Regions from separate parts of the Hyphobacterium vulgare genome, predicted to be linked through region 1. Evidence: predicted binding sites of a transcription regulator. Region 1 holds the regulator's gene; the other holds the start of a gene.

The links. The regulator HrcA, encoded in region 1, represses chaperone genes, less so after heat shock. The targets are predictions, from matches to a motif close to GTTAGCANTCNNNNNNNNNGANTGCTAAC.
Region 2: a site for HrcA is predicted at 2,627-2,655, ahead of groES (co-chaperone GroES). Genes of this name have one in related genera too.

What each region holds. Positions count from the first base shown of each region.
Region 1 is NZ_JBHRSV010000012.1:150,166-156,806, forward strand. Features, by position in the region: gene ACFOOR_RS07660 (penicillin-binding protein activator) at 1-75, shown strand, start outside; gene ACFOOR_RS07665 (hypothetical protein) at 85-438, shown strand; gene hemW (radical SAM family heme chaperone HemW) at 448-1,608, opposite strand; gene rdgB (RdgB/HAM1 family non-canonical purine NTP pyrophosphatase) at 1,605-2,213, opposite strand; gene ACFOOR_RS07680 (hypothetical protein) at 2,375-2,500, shown strand; gene ACFOOR_RS07685 (DUF2975 domain-containing protein) at 2,593-3,144, shown strand; gene ACFOOR_RS07690 (helix-turn-helix domain-containing protein) at 3,158-3,391, shown strand; gene rph (ribonuclease PH) at 3,565-4,275, opposite strand; gene hrcA (heat-inducible transcriptional repressor HrcA) at 4,400-5,470, shown strand; gene grpE (nucleotide exchange factor GrpE) at 5,515-6,093, shown strand; gene ACFOOR_RS07710 ([protein-PII] uridylyltransferase) at 6,515-6,641, shown strand, end outside.
Region 2 is NZ_JBHRSV010000019.1:132,089-138,729, reverse strand. Features, by position in the region: gene ACFOOR_RS10195 (TIGR01459 family HAD-type hydrolase) at 1-394, opposite strand, end outside; gene ACFOOR_RS10190 (EAL domain-containing protein) at 435-1,646, opposite strand; gene ACFOOR_RS10185 (OmpA family protein) at 1,812-2,480, opposite strand; gene groES (co-chaperone GroES) at 2,702-2,992, shown strand; gene groL (chaperonin GroEL) at 3,050-4,693, shown strand; gene ACFOOR_RS10170 (hypothetical protein) at 4,983-5,567, shown strand; gene ACFOOR_RS10165 (hypothetical protein) at 5,564-6,641, shown strand, end outside.

The DNA.
Region 1 (6,641 bases):
ATTTTCGAGGTCCGGCCCTCGGGCATCGAGACGATCGATCCAGCGCCCCGTTCCTTCGAACTCACCGGATTCTAGAGACCCGACATGACCGGATTTCCGTCGCCCAAGCTCGGCATGCGCACCTTCGACGCGCGCGTCGAATTCAACGTCTACCAGCAACCGGACGTGCCGCCGGCCGGGCCGGGCGTCTACGCCCTTCTGTCCCGGACGATGGAGTCGGGGCGCGGACTGGTGAGCGTCTTGTGGATGGGCGAGTCGGAAGATGTCTCGACAGTCAGCGAAGGCCATCCGGAATTGCCCAAACTGGTCGAGAACGGCTTCAATGCCGTCGCGGCCTTCCCCGAGGCGGACCCTGAACTGCGCAAGAAGCTGCTTCACGACCTCCTCTACGCGCGGCAGGTCTGGCCGCGTTGCCAGCCGCAGCCCGACGATTTCTGAGCCAATTCTCTAGGACGCTTGCGGTTCCGCCAGTTCGCCGCCGATCCGGTCGGCGAGCAGCCGTCCCTGCGCTGTGAGCATGACCCGGTCCAGCGTCACCGTGATCCAGCCATCGCCGGCCAGCGTTTCGAGCCGCACCGCGTCGAGCGCCAGCCTGGTGGCCGCCGTCAGCGCGGCGCGGTCGATGCCTTCCGCGATCCGCAGCCCCATCAGGACGCGTTCCGCGAAATCCTCGGCCGGTGTCAGGCGGATCTCAGCCTCGCTGCCCCGCCCGGCCTGACGCACCGCCGCGATATAGTCGCCCGGCCTCTCCTTCGCCTCGGCGGCGAGCCGCCCCCCCGTCGTTGACGAGAACAGCCGCGAATGCGCGCCCGGCCCGATGCCGATCCAGTCCGCGCCGGTCCAGTAGAGCGAGTTGTGCACCGAGCGGTCGTCCGGCTTCCGCGCGAAATTGGAGATTTCGTACGGGGTCAGTCCGGCGGCCCCGAGCACGCCATAGGTCAGTTCCTGGAAGTCGGCCGCCGCATCGCCGTCCGGCAGGGTCAGCCGTCCGGTCTCGGCCTGCTTCGCGAAGGCCGTGCCGGGTTCCAGCGTCAGCTGATAGGCCGAGACATGCCCGGTCCCCAGCGCAATGGCGGCGGTGAGCTCTCTTTCCCAATCGGCCAGGGATTGCCCCTCGCGCGCGAAGATCAGATCGACCGAGACCCGCTCCACGGCAGTTTGTGCAATCCCGACCGCTTCGATCGCCCTGGCCGCGTCGTGGTCGCGTCCGAGGCGGGCCAGCGCCCGGTCATCGAGGCTCTGCACCCCGACCGACAAACGATTGATCCCGGCCCGGGCGAGGTCCGGCAGGGCCACGGCCTCCGCCGGATTGGCCTCGAGCCCGATCTCCGCCCCGGTCTCGAGCCCGAACAGGCGGTCGGCCGCCTCGATGACCCGTTCGACATCGCGCGGCGTCATCAGCGAGGGCGTGCCGCCCCCGAAATGGATGGAAGTGAATGCTCGCTTACCCGCGATATCCGCCCATCCGGCGAGGTCGGCGATCAACGCATCTGTGAGATCGGTGTCATGGCCCCGCGCCTTGTAGACGTTGAAGTCGCAATACGGGCAGATCCGCCGGCAATAGGGCCAGTGGATATAAAGACCGAGCGGGGCAGACACGCCGCTCATTCCCCGAACACCTCCTTCACCATCCTGTTCAGCGCCCTCCCGCGATGGCTGAGCGCCTGTTTCTCGTCCAGCGTCATTTCCGCGAACGTCCGGTCATGGTCCGCAGGGACAAAGACCGGATCATAGCCGAAACCGGCCGTTCCGCGCGGCGGCCACACGATCGTCCCCTCCACCCGGCCTTCCCAGAACCGGGTCGGCTTGCCCGGTTCGGCAAGCGCCAGGACGCAGACGAAAGCCGCGTCCGCCGATCCGCCAGCCTCCAGAATCCCGTCATGGACCCGTTTCATGGCTGAAAAGAAATCTTTCTCCGGCCCCGCCCAGCGCGCGGAGTAGATTCCGGGTGCCCCGCCCAGCGCGGCGACCGAAAGCCCGGAATCGTCAGCCAGGGCAGGCCTCCCCGAGGCATTTGCCGCGGCTTCGGCCTTGAGGGCGGCATTGGCGGCGAACGAATCCCCTGTCTCGTCCGGTTCGGGTAAATGGGCGTCTGCAGCAGACGTGATCGACACGCCGTGCGGCGCGAGCCGCGCCGCTATCTCCTTGATTTTACCTGAATTGTGGGTTGCGACCAACCAGTCCGAATTTCGCGTCACGGGCGATTTCTCCAGATTTTCATATCGCCTTTCGAAAAATTCATATCGAAAAACGATATTTTTCGCTTGCGCCGTCCGATTTTCACGTTTATCGATAAATCCACGGACGGCGACAATGATCGTCCGGGTAACAAACTCAAACGGTTTGGTCGAACACTGGTAATGGAGAAATGAAAATGGTCAGGTCCAAAAACAACGATAACGGTTCGGTCCGTCAGGCCGGCATGGTGATGATCAATCTGGTCCTCGTCCTGTCTGTCGGCGCGGCGATGATCGCGGCAATCGCTCCGGCGTTTGCGTGATCGGGAATGAACGTCTCTAGGGCTGCCGGCGCGGCGATCTCCCCTTCGCGCCAGACCGGCAGACCCTGAGGCGGAACACCAGGGGCTGGGGAATGGCACAAACAAGACGGATCTCGCTGGTCGCGATCCTCAAATGGGCACTCGACATTGCCTGGTATGTGCTGTGGGCCCTTCTGGTCGTCTCGGCGATCGGAACGGCATTGTCTCTCGGCCTGACGGCGTTGAGTTTTCTTGGTATCGCGCCGGATACGCTGCAGCAGGGTCTGGAGCGTCTCAGCCGGTACCATGTGATCGTCCTGCCGCTCTTCGTCCTCGAGATCATCGTCCTGATGATCATCACGGACCGGCTGCGGCGGATGTTCGCGACCCTGATCGCGGGCGATCCCTTCGTGCCGGAAAATGCCGGCCATCTGCGGGTCATCGCCGTCGCGATCGGTCTGTATCAACTGGTCGCCTACGCTGCCCAGGGGCTGTTGGCGATGGCGTTCACCATGTTCGGCCAGCCCGTGGAGGGCGGTGTCGAACTGAGTGTGGAGTTTGATCTGAACCTGGCGGCCTGGTTCGCGGTGATCGCGCTCCTGGTGCTTTCGGAAGTGTTCCGGGAAGGCGCGAGAATGCGCCAGGAACAGAAACTGACGATTTAGGGAGGCGCGAAACATGGCCATTCGCGTCACCCTCGACCGGATGCTGCTCGAACGGCGGATGTCGCTCACCGAATTGTGCGACCGCGTCGGCATCACGATGGCGAATTTGTCCATCCTGAAGACGGGCAAGGCCAAGGCGGTACGCTTTTCCACGCTGGAAGCGCTGTGCCGCGAACTGAACTGCCAGCCGGGCGACCTTCTGACCTATGACGAGTCGGAACCGGGCGCCGAGGACGACGACGGATAGGCCGTCGAGCCTTCAGACAGGCCGGCAAGAGGAAAGCCCCTCGCGGGGAAAACCGCGAAGGGCCTTGTGAGAGGCGGCGGGGGCGGGCCTGTTCGGTCCATAGCCCCTTCCCAAGAGCCGGACGGGCCTTTTTCAGCCCCCCAGCGCGCTCCCGCCGCCTTTCATCATCCTTATTACACCACGCTTTTCTGGATGTCACAGAGTTCGCGAACACCCGTCTTCGCGAGCGTGAACAGCGTGCCGAAGGCGTCTTCCGGGATCGGCTTGTCTTCCGCGGTGGCCTGTATCTCGACGATCCCGCCTTCCGCAGTCAGCACGAAGTTGGCATCAGCCTCTGCCACCCGGTCCTCCTCATAGCAGAGGTCGAGCCGCGGCTCGCCGGAGATCACGCCGCAGGAGATCGCCGCGACCTGGCCATAGACCGGGTCATTGCCAAGCACGTCTTCCTCGATCAGCCAGTTCACCGCCTGTTTCAGCGCCACCCAGGCGCCGGTGATCGCTGCCGTGCGCGTGCCGCCATCGGCCTGGATCACGTCGCAGTCGAGCGTGATCTGGCGCTCTCCGAGCGCCCTGAGATCGACCACCGCACGAAGCGAACGGCCGATCAGGCGCTGGATTTCCTGCGTCCGGCCGGACTGCTTGCCCGCCGCCGCCTCGCGCCGGCCGCGCGTATGGGTCGCGCGCGGCAGCATGCCGTATTCCGCCGTCACCCAGCCCTTGCCCGAGCCCTTGAGCCAGGGCGGGATGTTGTCCTCCACCGAGGCGGTGCACAGCACATGCGTGTTGCCGAACTTGGCGAGGCACGACCCTTCCGCATAAGGCGAAACGCCGGTGATCAATTCCACTGTCCGCATCGTGTCGGCAGTCCGTCCGTCGGGTCGCATGGTCTTCCTCGCTCTGGTCTGTGTTTCCGCGCGGGCTTAACCGCCTCGCCCCGCCGGGTAAAGCCGGACCTGCCCATGCGCGGAGATTGCACCGGAGCGGGCTTCATCCTAACTGATGACCGCCATGAGTGAGCTGACACGGCCCGCCCCGTCCCTGACCGACCTCGACGCCCGTTCGCGCGCCATCTTCCGCGAACTGGTCGAAACCTATCTCGCCACCGGCGAGCCGGTCGGCTCGCGCACCCTGTCGCGCATCGAGGGTGTCGGCCTGTCGCCGGCCTCGATCCGCAACACCATGGCCGATCTCGCCGAGCTGGGCCTGCTCACCGCGCCGCACCAGAGCGCCGGGCGCATGCCGACCCATGCCGGCCTCCGCCTCTTCGTCGACGGCCTGCTGCAGATCGGCGAACTGACTGGCGACGAGCGCAAGGACATCGAATCCCGCATGGCCGGGACGGGCAAGTCGATCCCGGACCTGCTGTCGGAAGCCTCCTCCCTTCTCGGCGGCCTCGCCGGCGGGGCGGGTCTCGTCCTGGCGCCGGCGCGCGAAGCCCCGCTCAAACATGTCGAATTCGTGCCGATGAGCGCGACCGAGGCGCTCGCCGTTCTGGTCTTTGCCGATGGCAGCGTCGAGAACCGGTTGATGACCGCGCCGTCCGGCCTGCCGACCGCCTCGCTGATCGAAGCGGGCAACTTCCTGTCCGCACGCCTGAAGGGGCGCACCCTGACCGAGGCGCGCGACGAGATTCGCCGCGAGATCGCCGAGCGCCGCGCCCAGCTCGACGAGGCCGCCTCGCGCCTGGTGGAAAGCGGGCTCGCCGACTGGGCCGGCGGCGAGGAACGCAATCTGATCGTGCGCGGCCGCGCCCGTCTGCTCGACAATTTCCAGGCCGCCGAGGACCTCGAACGCATCCGCATGCTGTTCGACGATCTCGAACGCAAGGAAGGCCTGATCTCCCTGCTCGACCGCGCCCGCGACGGGCAGGGTGTGCGCATCTTCATCGGCGCGGAAAACCCGATTTTCTCGCTCTCGGGTTCCAGCGTGATCGTCGCTCCCTATATGAACGAGGACCGCCGCATTGTCGGCGCGCTGGGCGTGATCGGCCCGACGCGCCTCAACTACGCCAGGGTCATCCCGCTGGTCGACTATACCGCCCGCGTGATGGGCCGGCTGATCGAGAAGCCGCGCGGCTGAGTGCCGCCATTGAACGAGACTCAAGGACGCTTCAGAAGACGCCCATGACCGACAAGAACACCCCCGAGACCGAAATTCCCGAGGCCGACGACTCTGCGGAGATCACCGCCGAACAGGCGATCGACGCGCTGCAGACCGAGCTCGAGGACGCGCGCGAGAAGATGTTGCGCGCCCTGGCTGATGCCCAGAATACGCGCCGCCGCGCCGAGAAGGAGATCGCCGACACGCGCAAATACGCCGTATCGGGCTTTGCCGGCGATCTGCTGGCCGTGGCCGACAACCTCTCCCGCGCGCTCGACGCAGTGAAGGCGGCCGAGCTGGAGGGTCCGGCGAAGACGCTCGTCGAAGGCGTGGCGATGACCGAGCGCAGCCTGCTGTCCGCCTTCGAGCGCCACGGCGTGAAGAAGATCGATCCGCAGCCCGGCGAGGCCTTCGACCCGAATTTGCACCAGGCCACGGCGCAATTCCCGTCCGAGCACGCTGCCGGCGCGATCGCCGCGGTGCTGGCACCGGGTTATGTCCTCGGCGACCGCACGCTGCGCGCCGCCATGGTCGCGGTGTCCTCCGGCCCCGCCGAAGGCGGCGGCCAGCCCTCCGGCGGCAGTGTGGACGTCGAGGCTTGACCCATTTTCCCTTCCCCTAGAAATGGGGAGCGGGGTGGGGTGAGCGTTCTGCTCTCCCCGGGGTTCCCGCGCAGGCGGGAATCCGAAACCTGGTGAATGCTTCAGGTCCCCATTTTCATGGGGACCCCATCAACCTTTCAACTGACGTTTCCCGGACGGCGCAGCCGATCCGGGATCCCGATTGGACCCCGGTCTTCGCTTCGCGAAACCGGGGGGCGTCGGAGAAAGGTGATTGAAAACACCCCCTCCCCGGTCGGCTGGCTGACGCGCAGCCTCACGGCCCTTCTCCCCTCGAAACGCTCCACTGGAGCGTTTCGCCCGAGGGGACGGGTCGAAGCCTCAAGGGGGAGGGCAACGTCAGGCGCACTCGGCACATCCACCCCGTTTCCCTTTTTCGCGGCGCAGCCTAGTCTCCGGCGCGATGACGGTCGCCGCCCTCCCCCTGTCCCTTGACGGGCTTCGCCTGCGCGCGGAGATCGCCGCTTCGCTGGGTGCGGGCGGCTGGTCGGACAAGGCTGCGCGCCTCGCCGCCATTGGCCACCTGAAAG
Region 2 (6,641 bases), on a different contig from region 1:
GCCCCGTGCAGACCACATAGGCCGCGTCCTCGAGCGGCGCGAAGTCGAGTTCGGCATGTTCGAACAGCGCATCGTCATAGCCCGGCGGACCGATATGAAAGACCGGACCGGGTCCGAGCTCGCGGATCGCCGCGAGCGTCGTGTCACCGGAGGTCACGATATCGTCCCAGGCATCGTCCGGAGCGCCCATCGACCGGAGCTGCGCCGCCACCCGAGGCGCGGGCTGGGGCGAGTTCGAGATCAGCACGACCGGTCCGTGGTCCGCGCGATACCGCCGCAGCGCCTCGATGGCTTCGGGCAGCAAGGCCCGGCCGTCGCGGATCACGCCCCAGACATCGCAAAGGATGGCGTCATAGCGGTCGGCGATTTCGGACAGGTGCGGCGCATATTCCATGCCGCGCCTTGTGGCGGGTCGGACCGGGGCTGACAAGGTGTCAGCTGGCCATGCGCACCGGTTCGGACGCCGCGTCGAGCACATCCTCGCGGACCGGCCGCGGCTCCCCGAACAGATGGCCCTGCGCGTAGGCGATATCGATGTCGAGGATTTCCACGATCGTCGCCTCGTCCTCGACCTTTTCGGCGATCAGGTCGATGCCGTGCCGGGCGAACAGGCCGGCAATGTCGCGCGGCTCGATCGAGCCGGCCTCGATACCGCCGATCGCACCGCCATTGCGGATCGTGTCGATCAGGCGGGTGCCCTCGATCTTGGCGAAGCGGATGCCCGCGCGCTGCATTTCGGCGATATCGACATCGAGGTCGCGGATCTGGTCGATCGAGAAGCGGAAGCCGTAATCGGCGAGCCGCGCCATGTTGCGTGCGGCGGCGGTCGAACGCGACTCGAACACGCCCTGCGGAATCTCGAAGATCAGCGAGCCGCTGAGCTCGCTGTGCCGGCGCATGAAATCGAGGAAGGCGGGGAAGAAGTTCTCGTCCGCCAGCGAACGGAGCGAAAGATTGCAGAAGATGCCGATCCGCCGGTCCGACTTGGTCAGCCGCTTCACGATCTGAACGCAGCGGAACAGGAGGAGATTATCGACCTCGGCCACGATCCCTGCTTCTTCGGCAGCGTGGATGAAGCTGGCCGGGGCGATCACCTGGCCGGCCGCGTCGCGCAGGCGCGAATAGCTTTCGTAGAAATAGATCTTGCGCTGCGGCAGCGAGACGACCGGCTGCAGGTAAAGATCGATCCGGTTGTTGGCGAGCGCATCGCGCACGGTCTCGATATCGACGCTGGACTGGCGCGGCTGCGGCGCGGCATTGGCCGCCGGCGCGATGGTGCGTCCATTGCCCATACGCTTGACCAGGTCTTCCAGCATGCGCACTTCGCCGGTCAGCGTCGCTTCACGTTCGCTGGCTTCGGCGCGGATCGTCTCGGTGATCGTGTCGATGCGCGCATTGGCGGCCTCGACCTCTTCGAGCAGGGAGAGGTTCGACGCCTTGAGCTCGTGGATCTGGTCATCAAACGCCTTGCGCTCGATCGAACGCGCGGCGGCGGAGTGCGCCTGCCCGGCGATCAGGAAGACGAACGCCCCCATCAGCCAGGCGAAGCTGGTCGACATCAGGCCGAAACGCTCGAACGCCAGCGCCGCGACGATCGCGATCATCGCGTAGGTCAGGACGATGAGTATGTCCGTGGCCCGGATCAAGATGCCCCCCGGAGGCGTGGCTGACGAATCACCAAAGGTTAACCCGCCTGCCACTCTCCCCGCGGGGCGTTTTCAGATCGTTAACGAATTCACCGTGCCCTGGAAAAGGCAACGGGGCGCGCCAATGGGCACGCCCCGTCATTCGCATTCAGTCCGCCAGACGTCTTACGAGGTCGTGTGCGGACGGATGACGATTTCCACACGGCGGTTCTGCGCCCGGCCCTGCGGTGTCTCGTTCGACGCGATCGGCGAGGTTTCGCCAAGGCCGCCGACATAGAAGCGGTCGCGCATCACGCCCTGGGCGATCAGATAACCGGCCACCGACTGGGCCCGCTGCTCCGACAGGCGCTGATTGTAGCCCGCATCGCCGGTCGAATCGGCATGGCCGACCACATCGACATACGTCGCCGGATACTGCTGCAGCACGCCCGTCACGTCGTTCAGCACCGCGTAGAATTGCGGTTTGATCTCGGTCGAATTGGTATCGAAGGTGATGTCGCCTGGCATGATCAGGCGCAGGTCATTGCCTTCGCGGCGGACACCGACACCCGAATCGCGCAGCGCTTCGCGCATCTGGCGTTCCTGGCGGTCCATGTAATTGCCGACCGCGCCGCCGGCGAGCGCACCGACGCCCGCGCCGATCAGCGCGTTGGTACGGCCCTCTTCGGAATTGCTCGTATTGGTGAGATAGCCGAGCGCGGCGCCGGCGGCGGCACCGATCAGCACACCGCGGCCGGTGTAGTTCGGGCGCGTCTCGCCAGTATAGGGATCAGTTGTCGTGCAGGCTGCCAGCGTCAGTGCCGCGGCAATCACTGCGAAAATACGCATCTTCATCGGGAAATTTCTCCGTTCAGCCACCCTCGACCGCGCACAGCATAGCGCTGCGTGCGTCATCCGCTCAACGCCCATCTCCGTGAATTGTTCCTGACAGCGCGCCGCAGCCCCTTGACGCCCCTGCGGCACATGCCTATCTCCGCGCCGTTAGCAGCCGTGCCGGTCGAGTGCTAACGCGACCTCCGGCTGATGCGATCAACGAATTTACAGGGTGAACTCACATGAACTTTCGTCCGCTGCAGGACCGCGTGCTCGTGAAGCGCGTGGAAGAAGAAGCCAAGACCAAGGGCGGAATCATCATTCCGGACACCGCCAAGGAAAAGCCGCAGGAAGGCGAAGTCATCGCCGTCGGCAATGGCGCGATCAAGGAAGACGGCTCGGTCCGTCCGCTGGACGTGAAGGCCGGCGACCGCATCCTGTTCGGCAAGTGGTCGGGCACCGAAGTCCGAGTCGATGGCGAAGACCTCCTCATCATGAAGGAGTCGGACATTCTCGGAATCCTCGAGAAATAGTCCCTCAGCGCCTCCCGAACGATCTGAACACATAGCGAAAGAACGGAATCTACAGCCATGGCTGCGAAAGACGTGAAATTCTCCGCCGACGCCCGCGAGCGCATGCTGCGCGGCGTCGACATCCTCGCCAATGCCGTGAAGGTCACGCTCGGTCCCAAGGGCCGCAATGTCGTGATCGAAAAGTCCTTTGGCGCACCGCGCACCACCAAGGACGGCGTCTCGGTCGCCAAGGAAATCGAACTGACCGACCGGTTCGAGAACATGGGTGCCCAGCTGATCCGCGAAGTTGCTTCGCGCACCAATGACGAGGCCGGCGACGGCACCACCACCGCCACCGTCCTGGCTCAGGCCATCGTCCGCGAAGGCATGAAGTCCGTCGCGGCCGGCATGAACCCGATGGACCTGAAGCGCGGCATCGACAAGGCCGTCATCAAGGTTGTGGAATCGATCAAGGCCTCCTCGACCCCGATCAAGGGTTCGGGCGAGATTGCCCAGGTCGGCACCATTTCCGCCAACGGCGAGACCGCGATCGGCGACATGATCGCCAAGGCGATGGAAAAGGTCGGCAATGAAGGCGTGATCACGGTCGAGGAAGCCAAATCCCTCGAGACCGAGCTCGACGTCGTCGAAGGCATGCAGTTCGACCGCGGCTATCTCTCGCCCTACTTCGTGACCAACGCCGAAAAGATGCAGGCCGATCTCGAAGATCCCTACATCCTGCTGTTCGAGAAGAAGCTGTCCTCGCTGCAGGCGATGCTGCCGGTGCTCGAATCCGTGGTTCAGTCCTCGCGTCCGCTGCTCATCATCGCGGAAGACGTGGAAGGCGAAGCGCTCGCCACCCTCGTGGTCAACAAGCTGCGCGGCGGCCTGAAGGTTGCGGCGGTGAAGGCTCCGGGCTTCGGCGATCGCCGTAAGGCCATGCTGGAAGACATCGCCATCCTGACCGGCGGCCAGGTCATCTCCGAAGACCTCGGCATCAAGCTGGAAAACGTCACGCTGGACATGCTCGGCACCGCCAAGAAGGTCACGCTTACGAAGGACGACACCACGATCGTCGACGGTGCGGGCGAAAAGTCCGCCATCGAGGCGCGTGTCGGCCAGATCCGCAAGCAGATCGAGGACACCTCCTCGGACTATGACCGTGAGAAGCTGCAGGAGCGCCTGGCGAAGCTCGCCGGCGGTGTTGCGGTGATCAAGGTCGGCGGTGCCACCGAAACCGAAGTGAAGGAAAAGAAGGACCGCGTCGATGACGCGCTCAATGCCACCCGCGCCGCGGTTGAAGAAGGCATTGTCGCGGGCGGCGGTGTCGCGCTCCTGAAAGCCATCAAGGGTCTTGAAGGCCTGAAGGGCGACAACGAGGACCAGACCCAGGGCATCGGCATCATCATGCGCGCCCTGCAGGCTCCGATCCGCCAGATCGCCGAAAATGCCGGCGTGGAAGGCTCGATCGTGGTCGGCAAGGTGCTCGAGAACAAGAGCCCGACCTTCGGCTACAACGCCCAGACCGAAGAGTATGGCGACATGCTCGAGTTTGGCGTCATCGACCCGGCCAAGGTCGTCCGTCACGCGCTTCAGGATGCGGCGTCCATCGCCGGCCTGCTGATCACGACGGAAGCCGCGATCGCCGAGAAGCCTAAGAAGGACTCCGGCGGCGCGCCCGACATGGGCGGCATGGGCGGAATGGGCGGCATGGACTTCTAGTCGCTCGGCACCGCAAGGTGCCAAGCGTCCCGGACCTGATCCGGGACCCAAGCCTGATAAATGCGAAAGGGCGGCCTCCGGGCCGCCCTTTTTTGTCGCGGAGATTGTTCAGTCGGCATATTTTAGGCTCCGTTCTGACGGTTGATGGGAGACGCCCATGACAAGGGCAAGACGGCAGCAAACACCGCGACCGTTCCCGGTCTGGCTGACGGGCACACTGTTCACTGTGCCGATTGGCCTTTGGGCTTTCACCCTCGTCGGAACAGAGAGCTGGACAGGCCGGTTCATCGTGCTGGTGATCGGCGGGTTCGCAACGCTAGTCGCCGCCCTGCTGGCGCGAACGACAGTCGAAGGCATCTTGAAACGGCGAGGCTGGTCGAATGGCGCAGCCGTCACCAATCTGAGCCAGGCAATGCTCGCCGGTTTGCTTGCCGGCTGGTCGGCTTTTGTAGTTATCCCGGAAGGTGCAACAGCACGCGTTGAAAATGCACTTCGAAACCTCGCGCAAGGTCAGGAAGACATTCTTGCCCGCCTGCCACAGCTTCCCGAAACCGCACGGATCGTCGAACGAATCCCCGGCTATTGGGGCGAACCTGGGTGCAGGATTGTCTGGCGTTTCACGTTGCTGGAAAACACTTTGACGGCGGAAATCGTGGAAACGCTCCCCGGACTGCCGCCCTATCGCATGTTGGCCTCGGTAACGGCGGCGCAAGATCATCGGCTCGATGTTACGGGTGAAGAGCCCATCGAGGCGCGTGGCATGGCGGCAACTTTCACGCTCGATGAATCCGGCTCCATACCCCGCCTGAGCTGGATGGACCGGTCACGCGCAGCGCCTCTACTTCTGGAACCCTGTCAGGAACCCGCGCGATGAAAATCGCGCCTATCGTCAGTTTTGCACTCGCTCTTGTTCCCGCCGCCTGGATTGCCGCGGCGCCAGTCTTGGCGCAAGAAGCAGGCACGTTGCATCCGGCCTATGCCGGGCTGACCGCGTCCCAGGCATATGATCTTCGCCTCACGATCGAGCGGTTGACGCAGGAACGGGACGTCCGCGAAGCGACGCTGATGACCATCGCGGCGCGCCTGCGTGTATCGCTTGGCGAGACCTCCTTCGCGCAACTGATAGAACTGATCCAAATCCGCGCCGAAGAAGCCGCAGCTCTGCGCGCAGAATTGGCCGATCTGCGCACACGGTTCGAGGACATTGCCGCTCAGCCGGATCGAGATGCAGCCCAGGACGCGCTTGCCCGAGCGCAGCTCGCCTTTGACGGCGGTGACCTTGCGGCTGCCGATGCGCTGCTCGCCGAACTCGCCCCGCTTCGTGCCGACAGTCTGCGGATCGGTATCGACCAATGGCAGGAGGTCGTTGCAGCCCGCGCCCGGGTCATGGTTATCGACGGCCGCGTCGAAGAGTCTGTGCGCTTCCGGCGCGAGGCCAGCCGCGCCATCGCGGAACTGGCGCGGCGGTCGCAGTTCCAGTTGATGGCGCAGGCGGTGCTTGATGCGCTGACGGAAGGGGAACGACTTCCCGGTCTCGATCTATTCCAACTTGGCGTCGACACTCTTGAGGAAGACGTATTGCCGCTGGCGCCACGCGACGTTGCGCCAGCCGATTGGGCCTGGTCGCAGAACGCTCTCGGTAATGCGTTCCAGTCTCTCGGTACGCGAACAGGCGGAGAAGAGGGAGCACGTTTGCTCGCTCGCGCGGTCGGTGCTTATGTTCAAGCACTGTCGGTACAAACTCGCGTTGACACTCCGGTCGACTGGGCAATCACTCAAAACAATCTCGGCAATGCACTTTCATCCCAAGGCGAACGGGTCGGTGGGGCAGAGGGTGCAGCGCTGCTCGCGCGCGCCGTCGAAGCCTTCGAGGCTGCCCTGACCGTGTTCACACGCGAAACCATGCCGGTTGACTGGTCAATGACACAGAACAATCTCGGCGTGGCAC